3 regions of the Janthinobacterium sp. GMG1 genome follow, and region 3 is predicted to be linked to each of the others. Evidence: predicted binding sites of a transcription regulator. Region 3 holds the regulator's gene; each other region holds the start of a gene.
What was found. The regulator FliA, encoded in region 3, starts transcription of late flagellar genes. The targets are predictions, from matches to a motif close to CTAAAGTTTNNNNNNNNNNNGCCGNTA.
Positions count from the first base shown of each region.

Region 1: the regulator FliA is predicted to act here: its motif matches at 1,784-1,810, upstream of SJI03_RS08560 (FlxA-like family protein).
Region 2: the regulator FliA is predicted to act here: its motif matches at 1,612-1,638, upstream of SJI03_RS13405 (flagellar protein FliT).

Region 1 is NZ_JAXQNT010000002.1:784,659-789,798, reverse strand. It holds gene SJI03_RS08565 (ATP-binding protein) at 1-1,375, shown strand, start outside; gene SJI03_RS08560 (FlxA-like family protein) at 1,418-1,753, opposite strand; gene dcd (dCTP deaminase) at 1,864-2,433, opposite strand; gene SJI03_RS08550 (alpha/beta hydrolase) at 2,567-3,367, opposite strand; gene SJI03_RS08545 (HAD family phosphatase) at 3,426-4,121, opposite strand; gene SJI03_RS08540 (sulfite exporter TauE/SafE family protein) at 4,143-4,904, opposite strand; gene SJI03_RS08535 (LysR family transcriptional regulator) at 5,055-5,140, shown strand, end outside.
Region 2 is NZ_JAXQNT010000004.1:346,524-351,663, forward strand. It holds gene SJI03_RS13400 (hypothetical protein) at 1-856, shown strand, start outside; gene SJI03_RS13405 (flagellar protein FliT) at 1,272-1,523, opposite strand; gene SJI03_RS13410 (HDOD domain-containing protein) at 1,747-2,574, opposite strand; gene SJI03_RS13415 (M13 family metallopeptidase) at 2,713-4,773, shown strand; gene SJI03_RS13420 (class I SAM-dependent methyltransferase) at 4,843-5,140, shown strand, end outside.
Region 3 is NZ_JAXQNT010000001.1:1,006,627-1,011,766, forward strand. It holds gene flhF (flagellar biosynthesis protein FlhF) at 1-473, shown strand, start outside; gene SJI03_RS04555 (MinD/ParA family ATP-binding protein) at 466-1,329, shown strand; gene SJI03_RS04560 (RNA polymerase sigma factor FliA) at 1,375-2,106, shown strand; gene SJI03_RS04565 (flagellar motor protein) at 2,088-2,834, shown strand; gene motD (flagellar motor protein MotD) at 2,840-3,616, shown strand; gene SJI03_RS04575 (translation initiation factor Sui1) at 3,667-4,029, shown strand; gene SJI03_RS04580 (hypothetical protein) at 4,103-4,948, shown strand; gene SJI03_RS04585 (flagellar protein FlgN) at 4,967-5,140, opposite strand, start outside.

The DNA.
Region 1 (5,140 bases), on a different contig from region 3:
CAGCCCGCCCGCGCAAATGATCATCGAGGCCGCCAGCGCCACCGTGGAAGCGGGCGGCAGCCAGGCCTTGCGGCAATTCCTGGGCAAGCTCGAACGCATGCGCGTGTTTGCCGTCGATGCCAAAGGGCAAGAACTGATGGGCCGCACGGTGCATCCCGCCATGCTGGCCAAGGCGCGCGCCATGCTGGAGCAAAGCCAGGCCCATGCCGTCGTGCGCGAAGCGGCCGGCAGCGATGGCAAGCGCTACCTGCTGTTCCTGCCTTCGTCCGAACGTTTCCGCAATGCCGAGGCGGGCGCCGCGCGCGACACGCTCAATGCCGTCACCATGAGCGGCCCGCGCGCCATGGGAGCCGGCCCACGGCCCCACGAAGCGGGCGCGCCGCCGCCACGCGGCGACTTCGGCCGCGGCATGCCGCCCGGCCCGCGCATGGACAGCCCCTACCGCACCTTCATTCCCCTGGCCGCCGCCATCGCCGCCAGCCTGCTGTTCTCTTTCCTGCTGGCCTGGTATTTTGCGCGCCCCATCCGCGACCTGCGGCAAGCGTTCGAGGCCGCCTCGCACGGCAACCTGGCGCCGCGCTTTCACGCCAGCGGCAAGCGCGGCGATGAATTGACGGACCTGGGACGCGATTTCGACCGCATGACGGGCCGCTTGCGCAGCCTCATGGATAGCCAGACGCGATTGCTGCATGATGTGTCGCACGAGCTGCGCTCGCCGCTGGCGCGCTTGCAGGCCGCCATCGGCCTGGCGCACCAGCAGCCGGAAAAAATGGCCGCCTCGATGCAGCGCATCGAACGCGAAAGCGAGCGCATGGATAAACTGATCGGTGAACTGCTGACCCTGTCCCGGCTGGAAGCGGGCGCCGTGCAAGCGGGAGCCGGGCAGACGCACAGCGAAGACGTCAGCATCGCCGATCTCGTGCACGACATCGTGGACGACGCCCGCTATGAAGCGAGGGCGCGCCTGCTGGGCATAGCCTTGGCGGGCGACGCGGCCACGGCGGACGCCAGCGTCACGGGTCAGCCGGAACTGCTGGCGCGCGCCGTGGAAAACGTCGTGCGCAATGCCGTCAAACACAGTCCCGATGGCGGCACGGTGCACGTGGAACTGTCGCGCCTGCATGATGGCAAGCAGGAATGGCTGCGCATCGCCGTGCAGGACCGTGGTCCTGGTGTGGCCTCAGCCGACCTGGCCCGTATTTTTGAACCGTTCTTCCGCGCCAGCAATACCCAGCACAGCACGGATGGCCACGGCCTGGGCCTGGCCATCGCCCGGCACGTCATCAACGCCCATGGCGGCCGCATCAGTGCCAGCTTGCGCAGTGGTGGCGGACTGTGCGTGGAAATGTTGTTGCCCGTCAAAACGCCAGGCTGACCTGTCGGCGAGCCTGGCGTTTTTTTATGCGCGAATAAACTGTTACGCCTGCGTATCGATGATGCTGCCCAGGGTGGACGAGGTCGATTTGGCCGGACTCGTCGCCGTATCGGCGCTGCTGGCCGGCTGAGCGTCTTGCTGCGCCTGCGCGGCGGCAGCGTGCAACTGGGCAATTTGCGCCTGCAAGGCCTGGATTTGCTGCGCCAGCTGCTGCTGCAGCTTTTGCGACGCCTCCGTCTGCTCGCCCTTCTGCGATTCCGTCAACTGTTTTTGCGCCGCCGTGATCTGCTTTTGCAGCGCCGCGATCTGCGAACTGCTGCCCGAACTGGCGCTACTGGCCGCGCTGACTGCGCCGCCTGAACCGATTGCCGCTACCATGATGCCTCCTCAGTGTTTCAATACCAAGGTTAACGGCAAGCATGGGGACGGATGTAGGGCGGCGGGTGTAAAGGCAGGTAAAGACGGCTGGCACCCCGCCCTTCCAGCAATCAGGTCTTCGGCAAGGTCACGCCAACCTGGCCCTGGTATTTGCCGCCGCGATCCTTGTACGACGTTTCGCACACTTCATCGGATTCGAAGAACAGCACTTGCGCCACGCCTTCGTTGGCGTAGATTTTTGCCGGCAACGGTGTCGTGTTGGAAAACTCCAGGGTCACAAAGCCTTCCCATTCCGGTTCGAACGGGGTGACGTTGACGATGATGCCGCAGCGCGCATAGGTGCTCTTGCCCAGGCAAATCGTCAGCACATTGCGGGGAATGCGGAAATACTCGACCGTACGGGCCAGCGCGAACGAGTTCGGCGGAATGATGCAATAGCCCTTGCCCGATACGTCGACAAAGTTATTCGCGTCAAAATCCTTCGGGTCGACGATGGTGGTGTTGATATTGGTAAACAACTTGAACTCGTCGGCGCAACGGATGTCATAACCATAGCTGGAGGTGCCGTAGGAAACGATGCGGTTGCCGTCGCGTTCCTTGACCTGGCCCGGCTCGAACGGCTCGATCATGCCCGTTGTTTCCGCCATGCGGCGTATCCATTTATCGCTTTTAATCGTCATCGCAGGGGTATCTTTCTAGAATATCGGAATGGCTGGGGCCGCACGCCTGCTGCAGGCACGGCCCGGATGGCAGGATTTTACGCGAAAATCCGCCGCTGTTGGCCCCCATCCCCTGAAAATCCTTGGCGATCGGCTATTGTTTCGCCAGCAATGCCGTGATCATCTCGCGCACCACTTGCGCCGTCAGTTCCGGGTTTTCCATGGGAAACAGATGGCCGCCCGGCACCTGGCGGAAAAATTTGCCGACCAGCTTGCGCGTGGCCGTCAAACCCGCCTGGCGGCATTCCACCGATTCCGTGCCGCCGATAAAACCGATGGGCACGGGAAAGCCATCCTTGACGAGGCCGCCAATATGATGGGGCAAGCTGCGGTACACCTGCGTTTCCACTTCGCGCGTAAAGCGCAGCTGCACCCCTTCCGGATGGGGCACCAGGCCGTTGTCGATGTAGTCGCGCAAGACCTGCGGCGCCCAGACGGCGAACATGTCCTTGGCAGCGAAATGTTCATACGCGGCTTGCGCATCGGGCCACAGCTTGCGCCGCCGGGCGGAAAAACGTGACGGCGAGAACCGCTCGCCCAGCGCCGTGTTGCGCGCCAGGCGCACCAGCAAGGCGCGCCAGCCCGCCACCACGGGCGAATCGAGCAAGACCACGCAGCGCACCAGATCGGGCCGCTGCTTGGCCACCATCACGCTGAGCATGCCTCCCAGCGAATGGCCGACGAGGATGACGGGCGCGCTGTAGCGGCGCTCCAGCTCGTCGATATACTCGCGCACCAGCTCGGGCCAGCCCGTGCTGACGGGATAATTCGGGTCGTGCGCATGCATGTCGAGCGCCTGCACGGTGTAGTGCTGGCCCAGCAGGCCGAACAGCTTGCGGTAGGTGCCGGCAGGATAACTGTTGGCATGGGCAAAATGCAGTTGCGGGAGAGTCATCGTAGGGCTGTGCCGGTGAATGCGATAAACAATTGTAATGGCATGCCGGCAAGACGGATCAGAGGAAGGCCTCTAATTGTCCCTGCGACCGCGTCATGCCGGGCACGAACGAGGCCAATACCTCGCCCAGCTCGGCGTTTGAATCCACCACGCAAAAAGCGTCGTCAAACGCATGGTGACGGTTCATCTGATTGCGCACGACGATGCATTCCAGTCCGGCCGCATTCGCGGCGCGCAAGCCGCGCGGCGAGTCTTCGACGGCCACGCAGTCGGCGGCGGCCAGGCCCAGCCGCTGCAAGCCCAGCTGGTAGCCGTCGGGCGCCGGCTTGCTGTCGCCATACATTTCACGCGTCAGCACGAAGTCGAAGTGGCCAAGCAAACCGGTGGCCGCATGGCTGATCCGGAAATGCTGTTCGTAGGCACTGGTGACCACGCCCATGGCCACGTGCGGGCGCAGCGCCGCCAGCACTTGCCCGATGCCGGGCATGGCCAGCTGCCGCGCCTGGCGCAGGCGCTGCGCAAACAGCACGGTGCGCTCGGCCCGCAGGCGTTCGACCAGCTCGATGTCGTGGCCCTGCCCCAGCAGCACATGCCAGGCACCGTAGTTATTGTCCAGGAACCAGTCAAAAAATTGCTTCGGCGTCAGGTCTATGCCGTAAGGCAAGAGCAAGTCGCGGTTGCTTTCGTAAAACAGCTGCTCGGTGTTGACCAGCACGCCATCGTTGTCCCACAGCACGCCCTGGATGGTTTTCATGGCTTGTTGTCGTTCAAAAACTTACTTGAAGAAGATGTCGTAAGACAATTTCACAATCAGCAGCACCAGCAGCACGAGGAAGAGGATGCGCACGAAGGCGGCGCCGCGGCGCACGGCGATCCAGGTGCCCGTCAGCGCGCCCAGGATATTGCACACAGCCATTGGAGCAGCCACGGCGTAGACCACGTGGCCGGCGGGAATGAAGAAGGCCAGCGCGGCAACGTTGGTGGCGATATTCACCAGCTTCGAGCAGGCCGAGGCGAGGATGAAATCGAAGCCGAAGACGCGGATGAACAGGAAAATCAGGAAACTGCCCGTGCCTGGACCGAACAGGCCGTCATAAAAGCCGATGGCGCCGCCGATGACGATGGCGAGGATGCGTTCGCGCGGACCGATGGGGCGCGCTTCGCGCGTCGTGCCGAAATCCTTCTTGATGAAGGTGTAGATGGCCATGATGATGATCAACACCAGCACCATCGGGCGCACCACCTGCTGCGGCACGTAGGACACGGCGGCCGCACCAATAAACGACATGATGAAGGCGCTGGCCACGGCCGGCAGCACCAGCAACCACGGAATGTGCACCTTGCCAACGAAGGAACGGGCGGCAAACGTGGTGCCGCAGGCGGACGCCAGTTTATTCGTGCCCAGCAACGAGGTCGAGGCCATGTTCGGCATCAGGTTGAACAGGGCCGGCAGCTGTATCAGCCCACCCCCGCCTACGGCGGCATCGATCAGGCCGGCAAAGAAGGCAAATAAACACAGCAGCGAGATGGTTAGCATGATAGGCAAGGAGGAATGGGCGACAGCGGCAGTATAGGCGCCGTGGATTTTTCCGGATGCAACTTCATATTGCGGAAAACGCAATCAGGCGTAACGCTTGACGGAATGCGCCCCATGCGGTCTACTGGCCTCTTTTGCCGGGAGTCACCGATGTCGATGAAACTGATGTGGGAGATCCGCGCCTTCTGTACCGTAGTCGAAAAGCGCAGCTTTATCCACGCGGCGCGCATGCTGGG
Region 2 (5,140 bases), on a different contig from region 3:
CGGTGGACGCCATTATGTGCGCGTGACTACGCGGCAAGCGATCCAGGCGGGCCACGTGCATCTGTATTTGTTGCTGGGCAATGGCAATGGCGCCGTGGTGCGCCTGGGCACCGTGTGGCTGACGCCGGCGCCGCCTGCTGCCGCTGCCGTCAGTGCGCCAGCCAGGCCCGCCGTTCCGGTACCCATGCCCATGCCTGTCCCCGCGCCGTTGCCACGTGCAGTGGCCGGCGCACCATCGCCCGATGCCGCCGTGCTGGCGGCCCGCGCGCGTGCCGAGGGCCTGGTGCGCCCGGCGCGCGTGTTCGTGCCGCCGCCTGCCGCACCCAAGCCGCCTGCTCCCGCGCTGCGTGCGCAGCCGCTGCGCCGTGCCATGGCGCCCGTCGCCGCCTGCGCACCCCAGGCGGATGCCGGGCAGGCGCAAGCGTGCGTGGCGCTGGATGAGAAAAGCGCGGCCCTGAATGACAAGCTCGGCGAATTGGAAGGCAAGATCGGCGCCTTGCAAAAAGCACTGGCTCAGCCCGCCACCGCTGCGCCGGCTGCCGCGCCGGCCGAGGTGCCGGTGCCGCATGCCAAGCCCAAGCCCCTGGTGCCGCCAGCCGTCGAGAAGGAAAAGAAGGCGGGCGGCAACGGCTTGCTGTGGCTCGGTATCGGCACCGTGGCCTTCCTGCTGCTGACGGCGCTCATCGTGTATGTCGTGCGCAAGCGCAGGCAGGCGGCAGGGCCGGGTGCGCCGTCGAAATACTGGGTCTTGCTGCGCAAGCCGTTCCGCCGCAAGAAAAAGGATGTGCCCGTGCTGACGGAGGCGGTGGAGGACGGGGCGGCAGCCGAGCCGGAACCGGAGCCGTTCTCGCGTTAATCATGCTGCAAGGCTGCGCTATAATTTGATATAAAAAAAGATATTGAAAAAAGACATGGATATGCTTGCCAATCGCGTTGTCTATTTCTTAAAGATGGTGTTATGATTAATTCAGTGGACTTGCTCTACGACAAAACAGCCCCAGCCTGGCGCAGTCACCAACGATAGTGTGGCGCGGCAAACAGGTGTAGCGTTGCATAAACGCCTGGGTCTGGAAGCGGTTCGCGATGCCGACGATGTGCTCGCGAACGCCGGATGCAACCGGCAGCGAGGCGACGCCAGGAGATACCTGGGGCTCGCCTTCCAAATTTCCCCTCCTTGTTCCTGAGCGCCGCAACTGCCGCGCTTCTTGCCAGGGAATAGATGTAAAAAAAGCACCCGCGGGTGCTTTTGTCGTTTCTGGTGCTGTAACTTCTTACATGCGCGCGCGCGCGCCCTGCATGGCGTTCGGCAGCTGCGTCATCCACGGTTCCGTAATGGTGCGGATTTCGCGGTCGTTTGCCAGGATTTGCTTGAGCAAGTCGATCTTGCGCAGGCGCGAGGCACCGGCCAGGGCAGGCACCTTGCCCGTCATGGTCGCGCTGGCGGCGCTGGCGCACTGGTTTTCCAGGGCATCCAAGTCATTCCAGTCGCTCGAACGTGCGGCCACGACCATTTTATTGGTCATTCCTGCAATATTTTCATACATCGAGAGAACGTCGTTGGAGGTCATGAGCACACCCGTAACTAGTGAATGGATTACCGCTTGTCTAGATTAACGGCGTGCTTATCCGGAACTTGAGGGTGTTTTTGAAAAAAAAGTGAAAATAATTTGGATAGTTTTGGCGGGCCGCCGGAATCGCCCGCCAAGCCGCATGGATGCTGGGCCGACGATGCCGGCGCTGATGGATTTATTTGACGAGTTCTTCCAATCCTGCGCTCAGTTCGGCAGGCGGCGGCATCTTGTCCACGAGAACCGAGGGTGGCAAACCGAGCGCTTCAGCCACGTTGCTGGGGTAGCAAGCGATGATTTCTTCATTGCTCAGCGCGTTTTCATCAATACGGGCGCGCCAGGCTGCCAGGTGGATGATGGCGGCCAGGCGGTTCAGGGGCGCCTTGGCCAAGGGATCGGGAAAGGCGGCGATGGCGTCGGCAAAGGCAGGGGGGAACTTCCAGCGGCGCGCCAGTTCGGCGCCCACCTGCGCATAGTCATAGCCCAGGGAAACCCGCTCCGCGTCGAGCCGGCGCGCATCGAGCGGCGGGGCGATCTTGTCGAGCTGCATGGCTTGCTCGGGCATGGCGGCATGGATCACCAGTTGTCCGATCGCATGCATCATGCCGATGGTGAAGGCCAGGTCCTGGTTGTCGCCCGTCTGTCTGGCGATCCAGCGGGCCGACACGGCGCTGTGCAGGCTGTAACGCCAGAATTGCGGCAGATTCAGTCCTGGCACGGCCTTGTAGCCGCTGACCAGGCCCGAGCTGATGACAAGCGTGCGCACGGTTACAAAGCCGAGCATCAGCACGGCGTCTTCCACCGTGCCGATGCTGCGCGAGACGTGGTAATACGCCGAGTTGGCCAGCCGCAGCAGCTTGGCGCTCAAGGCCGGATCCGCTCCCAGCTGGCGCGCGATGTCTTCGGTGGCAATGGCGGGGTTGTCGAAACTGCGCACCAGTTCATCGACGATCTTCGGGGCGGCAGGCAGGGCGTGGGGTTGCTGAAACAGCGCTTCCAGTTGCATGGCAATCTCCTTGGCGTACACGCGGCGCGGGGTCGTGAAACTATAGGCCGATTTTTTGTCCGTATGCAAAAAAGTTCCGGGACGCTTTTTTCATGGGAAACAGGCTATGATTTTGACTATTCCATTGAAAGGATCGCCATGCACGGTTTGCGTTTTTCCTGGTCCCGGACGCCAGTCCAGGCCGCCATCATCCTCGCCCTGGCCGGCGTTTCGCTGGCCGGCTTGCCCGCCCAGGCGCATGCCCAGCCAGCGGCGGCCGATGTTGCTGTCCCCGCTGCCTTGCCCGGCGACGATTTCTACGATTACGTGAATGGCGACTGGCTGCGCGGCACGGAGATTCCCGCCGACCGCAGCAGCTGGGGCTCGTTCGCCATCCTCGCCAACGCCACCAACGAGCGCATCATCGGCCTCGTCGAAAGCCTGGCGGCGGCGCCGCAGGCGGATGCCTCCGCGCGCCAGGTCAGCGATTTTTACCGTTCCTGGATGGATGAATCGGCTATCGAAGCGAAAGGCTGGGCGCCGATCAAGCCCTTGTTGACAAAGATCAATGGCATACGCGACCAGGCAGGGCTGGCCCGTGCGCTGGGCGAGAGCCTGCGCGCCGATGTCGACCCGCTCAATTCCACCAATTTTTATACGGAAAACCTGTTCGGCCTGTGGGTGGCGCAAGACTTGAACGACACCACGCGCAATGTCGCCTACCTGCTGCAGGGCGGGCTGGGCTTGCCTGACCGCGCGTTTTACCAGGGCGACAGCGCCCGCATGCAGGGCTTGCGCGCGGGCTACCAGGCGCATATCGCGGCCATGCTCAAGCAGGCCGGCTACAGCGATGCGCCGGCCCGCGCTGCGCGCGTGTTTGCGCTGGAGCAGAAAATTGCCGCCAGCCACGCCAGCCGCGAGGATTCGGCCGATGTCGCCAAGGGCAATAACGCGTGGCGCGCCGCCGACTTCCCCAGTAAGGCGCCGGGCCTGGACTGGAAAGCCTTCTTCCAGGCGGCCGGCCTGGGCCAGCAAACGGATTTCATCGTCTGGCACCCGACGGCCATGACGGGCAGCGCGGCCCTGGTGGCAAGCGTGCCGCTGGCCGCGTGGAAGGATTTCCTCGCCTTCCACGCCATCAACCATTTCAGCACCACCTTGCCGAAGGCGGCCGCCGACCAGCGCTTCGCCTTCTATGGCAGCGCCCTGAGCGGCACGCCGCAGCAGTCGCCGCGCAGCAAGCGCGCGCTGGCGGCAACCAACGCTGCCCTGAGCGACGCCGTCGGCAAGCTGTACGTGGAGCGCTATTTCCCGCCGGAATCGAAAGCCCGCGTGCAGGACATGGTGACGAATATCGTGGCCGCCTTCTCGCGCCGCATCGACAAGCTGGACTGGATGGCGCCGGCCACCAAGGCGCAGGCGCAGGAAAAGCTCAAGACCCTGTACGTGGGCGTAGGCTATCCGGAGCGCTGGGACAGCTACGCGGGCTTGCGCGTGGTACGCGGCGACGCGCTGGGCAATGTGCAGCGGGCGGAACAGTTCCACTATCGCCAGGAGCTGGCCAAGCTGGGCCAGTCGCCCGACCGCAAGGCCTGGGCCATGCCGGCCCAGCTGGTCAACGCCGTCAACTTGCCGCTGCAAAATGCGCTGAACTTCCCGGCCGCCATCCTGCAGCCGCCGTTCTTCGACCCGCAGGCATCCGATGCGGCCAACTATGGCGGCATCGGCGCCACCATTGGCCACGAAATCAGCCACAGTTTTGACGACCAGGGCGCGCAGTTCGACGCCCAGGGCAAGTTGCGCGACTGGTGGACGCCGGCCGACCTGGCGCATTTCCAGACGGCATCCAAGCAATTGGTGGCGCAGTTCGCGGCCTACAAGCCATTCCCCGACCTGGCCGTGAATGGCCAGCTGACCCTGAGTGAAAACCTGGCGGACCTGGCCGGCGTGGCGGCCGCGCATGACGCGTTCACCCTGTCGCAGCAAGGCAAGCCGGTGCAGGCGGGCGCGGACCGCGATTTCTTCACGGGCTATGGCGTCAGCTGGCGCAGCAAGGCGCGCGAAGCGGCGGCGCGCCAGCAAATCCTCACGGATGGCCATGCGCCGGCGCAATACCGCGCCGCCACCGTGCGCAACCTCGACGCCTGGTATCCGGCCTTCGACGTCAAGCCGGGGCAGCAGTTGTACCTGGCGCCGGAACAGCGCGTGCGCGTCTGGTAAGAGTGCTGACGCTGCCGGCCGGGGAGCCGGTCGGCAGCGTAAAATGCGCCCATCGATGACAGGAGCGCCATGAAGCCGACCCCACCGCAAGATCCGCAAGACCCCATCCACGCCATCACCGGACGCACCCTGGCCCATTACGACGCCAGCGCCGAGCAGTTTTTCGAAGGCACGCGCGACCACGACGTCAGCCAGAATATCAGCGCACTGCTGGCCGCCATCGGCAAGCCGGCACCGCTGGCGATCCTCGACCTCGGTTGCGGCCCTGGCCGCGACCTGAAGGCGTTCACGGCCATGGGCCATCACGCCACGGGCGTCGATGGCTGTCCCCGCTTCGTCGAGATGGCGCGCGCCTACAGCGGCTGCA
Region 3 (5,140 bases):
TCGCCCTGAAGGAATTGAAGAACAAGCACACGGTGCTGATCGATACGGTGGGCGTGAGCCAGCGCGACCAGATGGTGACGGAACAGGTGGCCATGCTGTCGGGCGCCGGCGCCGACGTGAAACGTTTGTTGTGCCTCAATTCCACGGCGACGCAGGAAACGTTGAACGAAGTGGTGCGCGCCTACCAGGGCAGCGGCCTGGCCGGCTGCATCATGACCAAGCTCGATGAAGCGGCCTCGATCGGCAACGTGCTCGACGTGGTGATCCGCCAGAAGCTGAACCTGTTTTATGTGTCGAACGGCCAGCGCGTGCCGGAAGACCTGTACCTTGCCGACCGCGGCTACCTGATCGACCGCGCCTTCAAGCTCAAGCGCGATTCGGCGGCCACGCAGTTTTCCGATGCCGAACTGCCGCTGCTGATGGCGCAGGCGGCCGCCCGCAACAATGAAGCGCGCGGGGTGCACCTTGGCTAATTTCGATTTCGACCAGGCCGAAGGCTTGCGCCGCATGCTGGCCGGCCCGCAGCCGCGCGTCATGACGTTCCTCTCGGCCACGCCGCAGGACGACAAGGGCGCCATGCTGGTCAACCTGGGCGCTTCGCTCGTCTACGGCGGCAATGACGTGCTGCTGCTCGACGCCAGCGGCGGCAGCGATGGCGTGGCTGCGCGCCTGGGCCTGGCGCACGGCGCCAGCCTGCGCGACGTGGCGCGCCAGCAGTGCGGCTTGAACCAGGTCATCCACCAGGTGCCGCAAGGCTTCGGCGTGGCCAGCCTTGGCGCGCGCAACCATTTGATGGACAGCATGGACTATGCGGGCGAGGACGAACTGCGCCGCCTGGGCAAGACTTTCGACGTGCTGGCGCGCCAGAGCGGCATCGTGCTGGTCGACGGCGTCGTGGCTGACGAGGGCGCCTGTTTCCCCGTGCCGCTGATGGCTTCGTCCGATATCGTCGTGCAAGTGTCCACCAGCGCCACCTCGATCAAGGCGGCGTACTGCCTGATCAAGCGCCTGAGCCAGGAACTGGGACGCCGTCCCTTCGGCATTCTCGTCACCGGCGCTTCCGAATCCGAAGCAAAAGTGGTATACGATAATATGGCGCAGGCGGCGAGCCGCTATCTGGCCGTGAAGCTGACCTCGATGGGTTCGGTGCCTGCCGATGAGTATCTGCACCGCGCGGCGCGCCTGGGCCGCAGCGTGGTCGATGCGTTTCCGCTGGCGGGCGCGTCGGTGGCGTTTCGCGGACTGGCCGAGCGGCTGGCCCGTTCGGCGGCGCCGGTACTTGGCGGCACCTTGTACCAGACGGGGAGCCCACACCAGTTCAGCGCCTGAAGCCAACCGTAGCACCAGATAAGATGAGAAAACAATAAGCAGCCTATGTACACGGTCAAAGGGAAATCGAACAAGGACTATTTGCTGACGGAGCACATTCCGCTGGTGAAGCGTCTGGCGCACCATATGAAGGCGAAATTGCCGCCTTCGGTCGAGGTCGATGACCTGATCCAGGCCGGCATGATCGGCCTGCTCGATGCCATCAGCCGCTATGAAGAGACGCATGGCGCGCAGTTCGAGACGTATGCCGTGCTGCGCATCCGCGGCGCCATGCTCGACGAATTGCGCACCAGCGACTGGCTGCCGCGCAGCATGCGTCAGAACATGCGCAAGATCGAAGAGGCGATGAGCACCTTGCAGCAGCGCCTCGGCCACCCGCCGACGGAGTCGGAAGTGGCGAAACTGCTGAAAATGTCGCTGGCCGACTACCAGGAAATGCTGGGTGACGGCGGCGGCCACCAGCTTGTGTACTACGAAGACTTTCATGACCCGGACGGCAATGACAGCTTCCTCGACCGCCATTGCGTGGACGAGGACAGCGACCCCTTGCGTTCCCTGCTCGATACCGATTTCCGGCAATCCGTGATCGATGCCATCGACGCGCTGCCGCCACGCGAGAAAATACTCATGGGCCTGTACTACGAAGAAGAGCTGAACCTGAAGGAGATCGGCGCGGTGATGGGCGTGTCGGAATCGCGCGTCTCGCAGCTGCATACCCAGGCCGTCGCGCGCCTGCGCGCAACCTTGAGGGAGCTGGCGTGGACTGGTCCAGCGTAATCGGGCTGGCGCTGGCGCTGGCGGGCCTGTTGGTCGGCCAGGCACTGGAAGGCGGCAAGATGGCCTCCCTGCTGCAGCCGGCCGCCTTTGCCATCGTCATCGTCGGCACCTTCGGCGCCGTGCTGCTGCAAACGCGGCTGCGCACTTTTGTGCGCGGCCTGGAAATGTTGCGCTGGGTCTTCCTGCCGCCGTCCGACACGCGCGCCGCGCTGGCGCGCGACATCGGGCAATGGAGTCTGACGGCGCGCCGCGACGGCCCGCTGGCGCTGGAGCGCCTGATGGAAAACACGGCCGACCGCTTCAACGCCAAGGGTTTGCGCATGATCGTCGACGGCATCGCGCCCGACAAGCTGCGCCAGCTGCTCGACGTGGAAATCTCCGCCTACGAAATGGCCGAGCGCCAGGCCGTCAAGGTGTGGGAATCGGCGGCCGGCTATTCGCCCACCATCGGCATCCTGGGCGCCGTGCTGGGCTTGATCCACGTCATGGAAAACCTCACCGACCCGAGCAAGCTGGGCAGCGGCATCGCCGTGGCGTTTGTCTCGACGATTTATGGCGTGGGCCTGGCCAACCTGCTGTTCCTGCCGGTGGCGAATAAACTCAAGGCCATTGTTTCGCGCCGGGTGCTGCAGTACGAAATCACGGCCGCCGTGCTGTACGACATCGCCACGGGCGACCATACGCGCATCATCGAAGAGCGCGTGTCCAGCCTCTTGCACGAGCATTGACCATGATGCGGCGCGCGCGCAGGAAGTATGACGAGGAACCGGACAACCAGGACCGCTGGCTGATCTCGTACGCCGACTTCATCACCCTGCTGTTCGCCTTTTTCGTCGTGATGTATGCGATTTCGCAAGTCAACGAAGGTAAATACCGCGTCTTCCAGAACGCCATCGGCCAGGCCTTCAGCCTGGAAAAGGGCGCGCCGCCCATCATCATGGAAGCGCCACAGGCCATCCCGCTGCCGAACCCCGCCCTGAAACGCCGCACGGAAGCCATCCGCCGCGAACGCGAACACATGACGCGCCTGGCGCAGGACCTGACGTCGACCCTGGCGCCGCTGGTGAAGGAGGGCAAGGTGCGCGTCACGCAGACGAGCCGCGGCGTGAGCGTGGAAATCAATGCCAGCGTGCTGTTCGACCCGGGCGCGGCGCGGCTGACGACGGAGTCGGACCAGGCCTTGCGCGCCGTGGCCGTGCTGCTCAAGGACGACACGCACGACGTGCAGGTGGAAGGGCATACGGACGTGCAGCCGATCAGCAATTCCAATTTTGCCTCGAACTGGGAATTGTCGGCCGCGCGCGCCAGCGCCGTGGTGCGCCTGTTCATCGCCAGCGGCGTCAAGGCTTCGCGCCTGACGGCCGTGGGCCACGCCGACAATATTCCCGTGGCGCCCAACGAAACGGCGGAAGGGCGCGCGCGTAACCGCCGGGTCGCCGTGACGATTTTGTCGGGCATCCCCGAAACGGTGACGGAAGTGCCGACGGCGCCGGTGGCACCAGCCAATTGAACGCCGCCGCTTGGTACAATCGCGGCCTTCTCTCTTTTTATCTCTTCCTCATGAAAAGCAGCTCCCTGGGCGGTCTCGTCTATTCCACCGAAACGGGCCGTATGTGTCCCGCCTGCCGACAGCCGCTGGCGCAATGCGCGTGCAAGGCGCAAGCCAAGGCGGCGCCCTCCGGAGACGGCGTGGTGCGCGTGTCGCGCCAGACCAAGGGCCGCGGCGGCAAGAGCGTCACCGTGGTAAAAGGCTTGGCGCTGGACGCCATTGCGCTGGCCCTGCTGGGCAAGCAGTTGCGCACGCAGTGCGGTTCGGGCGGCACGGTCAAGGATGGCGTGATCGAAGTGCAGGGCGACCATGTGGACACCATCCTGGCCGCGCTGGCCAAACTGGGCCACCAGGCGAAAAAGGCCGGCGGCTGAGAGTGCACAGGCGTGCGGCCCACTGCCGCGCGCCTGTGGTAACGTGCGCTTCCCATCCACGCGCATCCTCACCATGAACGTCAAATTCACCAGCATCGCCATCGCCGCCGCCATCGCGGCAGTGCTGGCGCTCGTGTACTGGCCAGCACCCGACGGCGGCGCGCCGGAATCTGTGGCCAGCGCTGCGCCGGGGCGCAGCCTGGAATCGTATTTAAGTATCGATGCTTCCGTCCCTGCGGCTGAAATGCCCGTTGTCGTTTCCCTGGCGCAACGGCTCGAACGCCTGGGCGCCAGCGGCAGGGCGGAAGACGCGTATGCGGCCTTCAACCTGATCGACGACTGCATCGTCTTCCAGCGCGAAAGCCGCTTGCCGGGGATGGAATTCGAGCTGGGGCGCGAGATGACGGCGGAAGAAAAAGCCGCCCAGCAGCAGCTGTGCGGGGGCCTGACGCAGCGCCAGCGCGAGGATCGCCTCGGCTACCTGGCCACCGCCGCGCAAGGCGGCGTGCCCGGTGCGGCCACCCTGTTCCTGTCGGAAGGGCCGTTCGGCGACCGCAGCGCGCTGCGCAACCGTCCCGACGATCCGCTGGTGCAGGCGTGGAAGCGGCAAGCCATCGCCCAGCTGACGGCGCAGGCGGACGAGGCGGAACTGAGCAGCGTGTCGACGCTGATGATGGCCTACCTGCGCGATGGCGAGGTGGTGCGGAAGGATGCGTCGCAGGCGTATGGCTACCTGCTGGCCCTGCGCCAGGTCTACGACGATATCCTGGCGCCCGGCGTCACGAATCCATATCAGGATGAATACTGGCACTGGCTGCAGGCCGAACTGACGCCGGAGCAGCAGGCGGCCGCCAGCGCCAGGGCGCAAGCCATCGTGGCGAAATGGCGCCAGCACGCGGGGCGTTCCGCGCACGGTTGAACTGGTCAATAAGGGAAGCTAGCCGATGACGACGCGCCGGCTGGCCGTGTTGCTCGTTGGCTGGCCACTGGGGCCGTAGAAATTGCCGCTTTGGGCCGGGGGGCGCATGGCGTTCAGGGCGCCTTGCGTATGTACCATGTGCTTGTTGACGAGCAGGCTGTTCAGGCGGTTCTGTTCCTTGGCTTCGCGCGT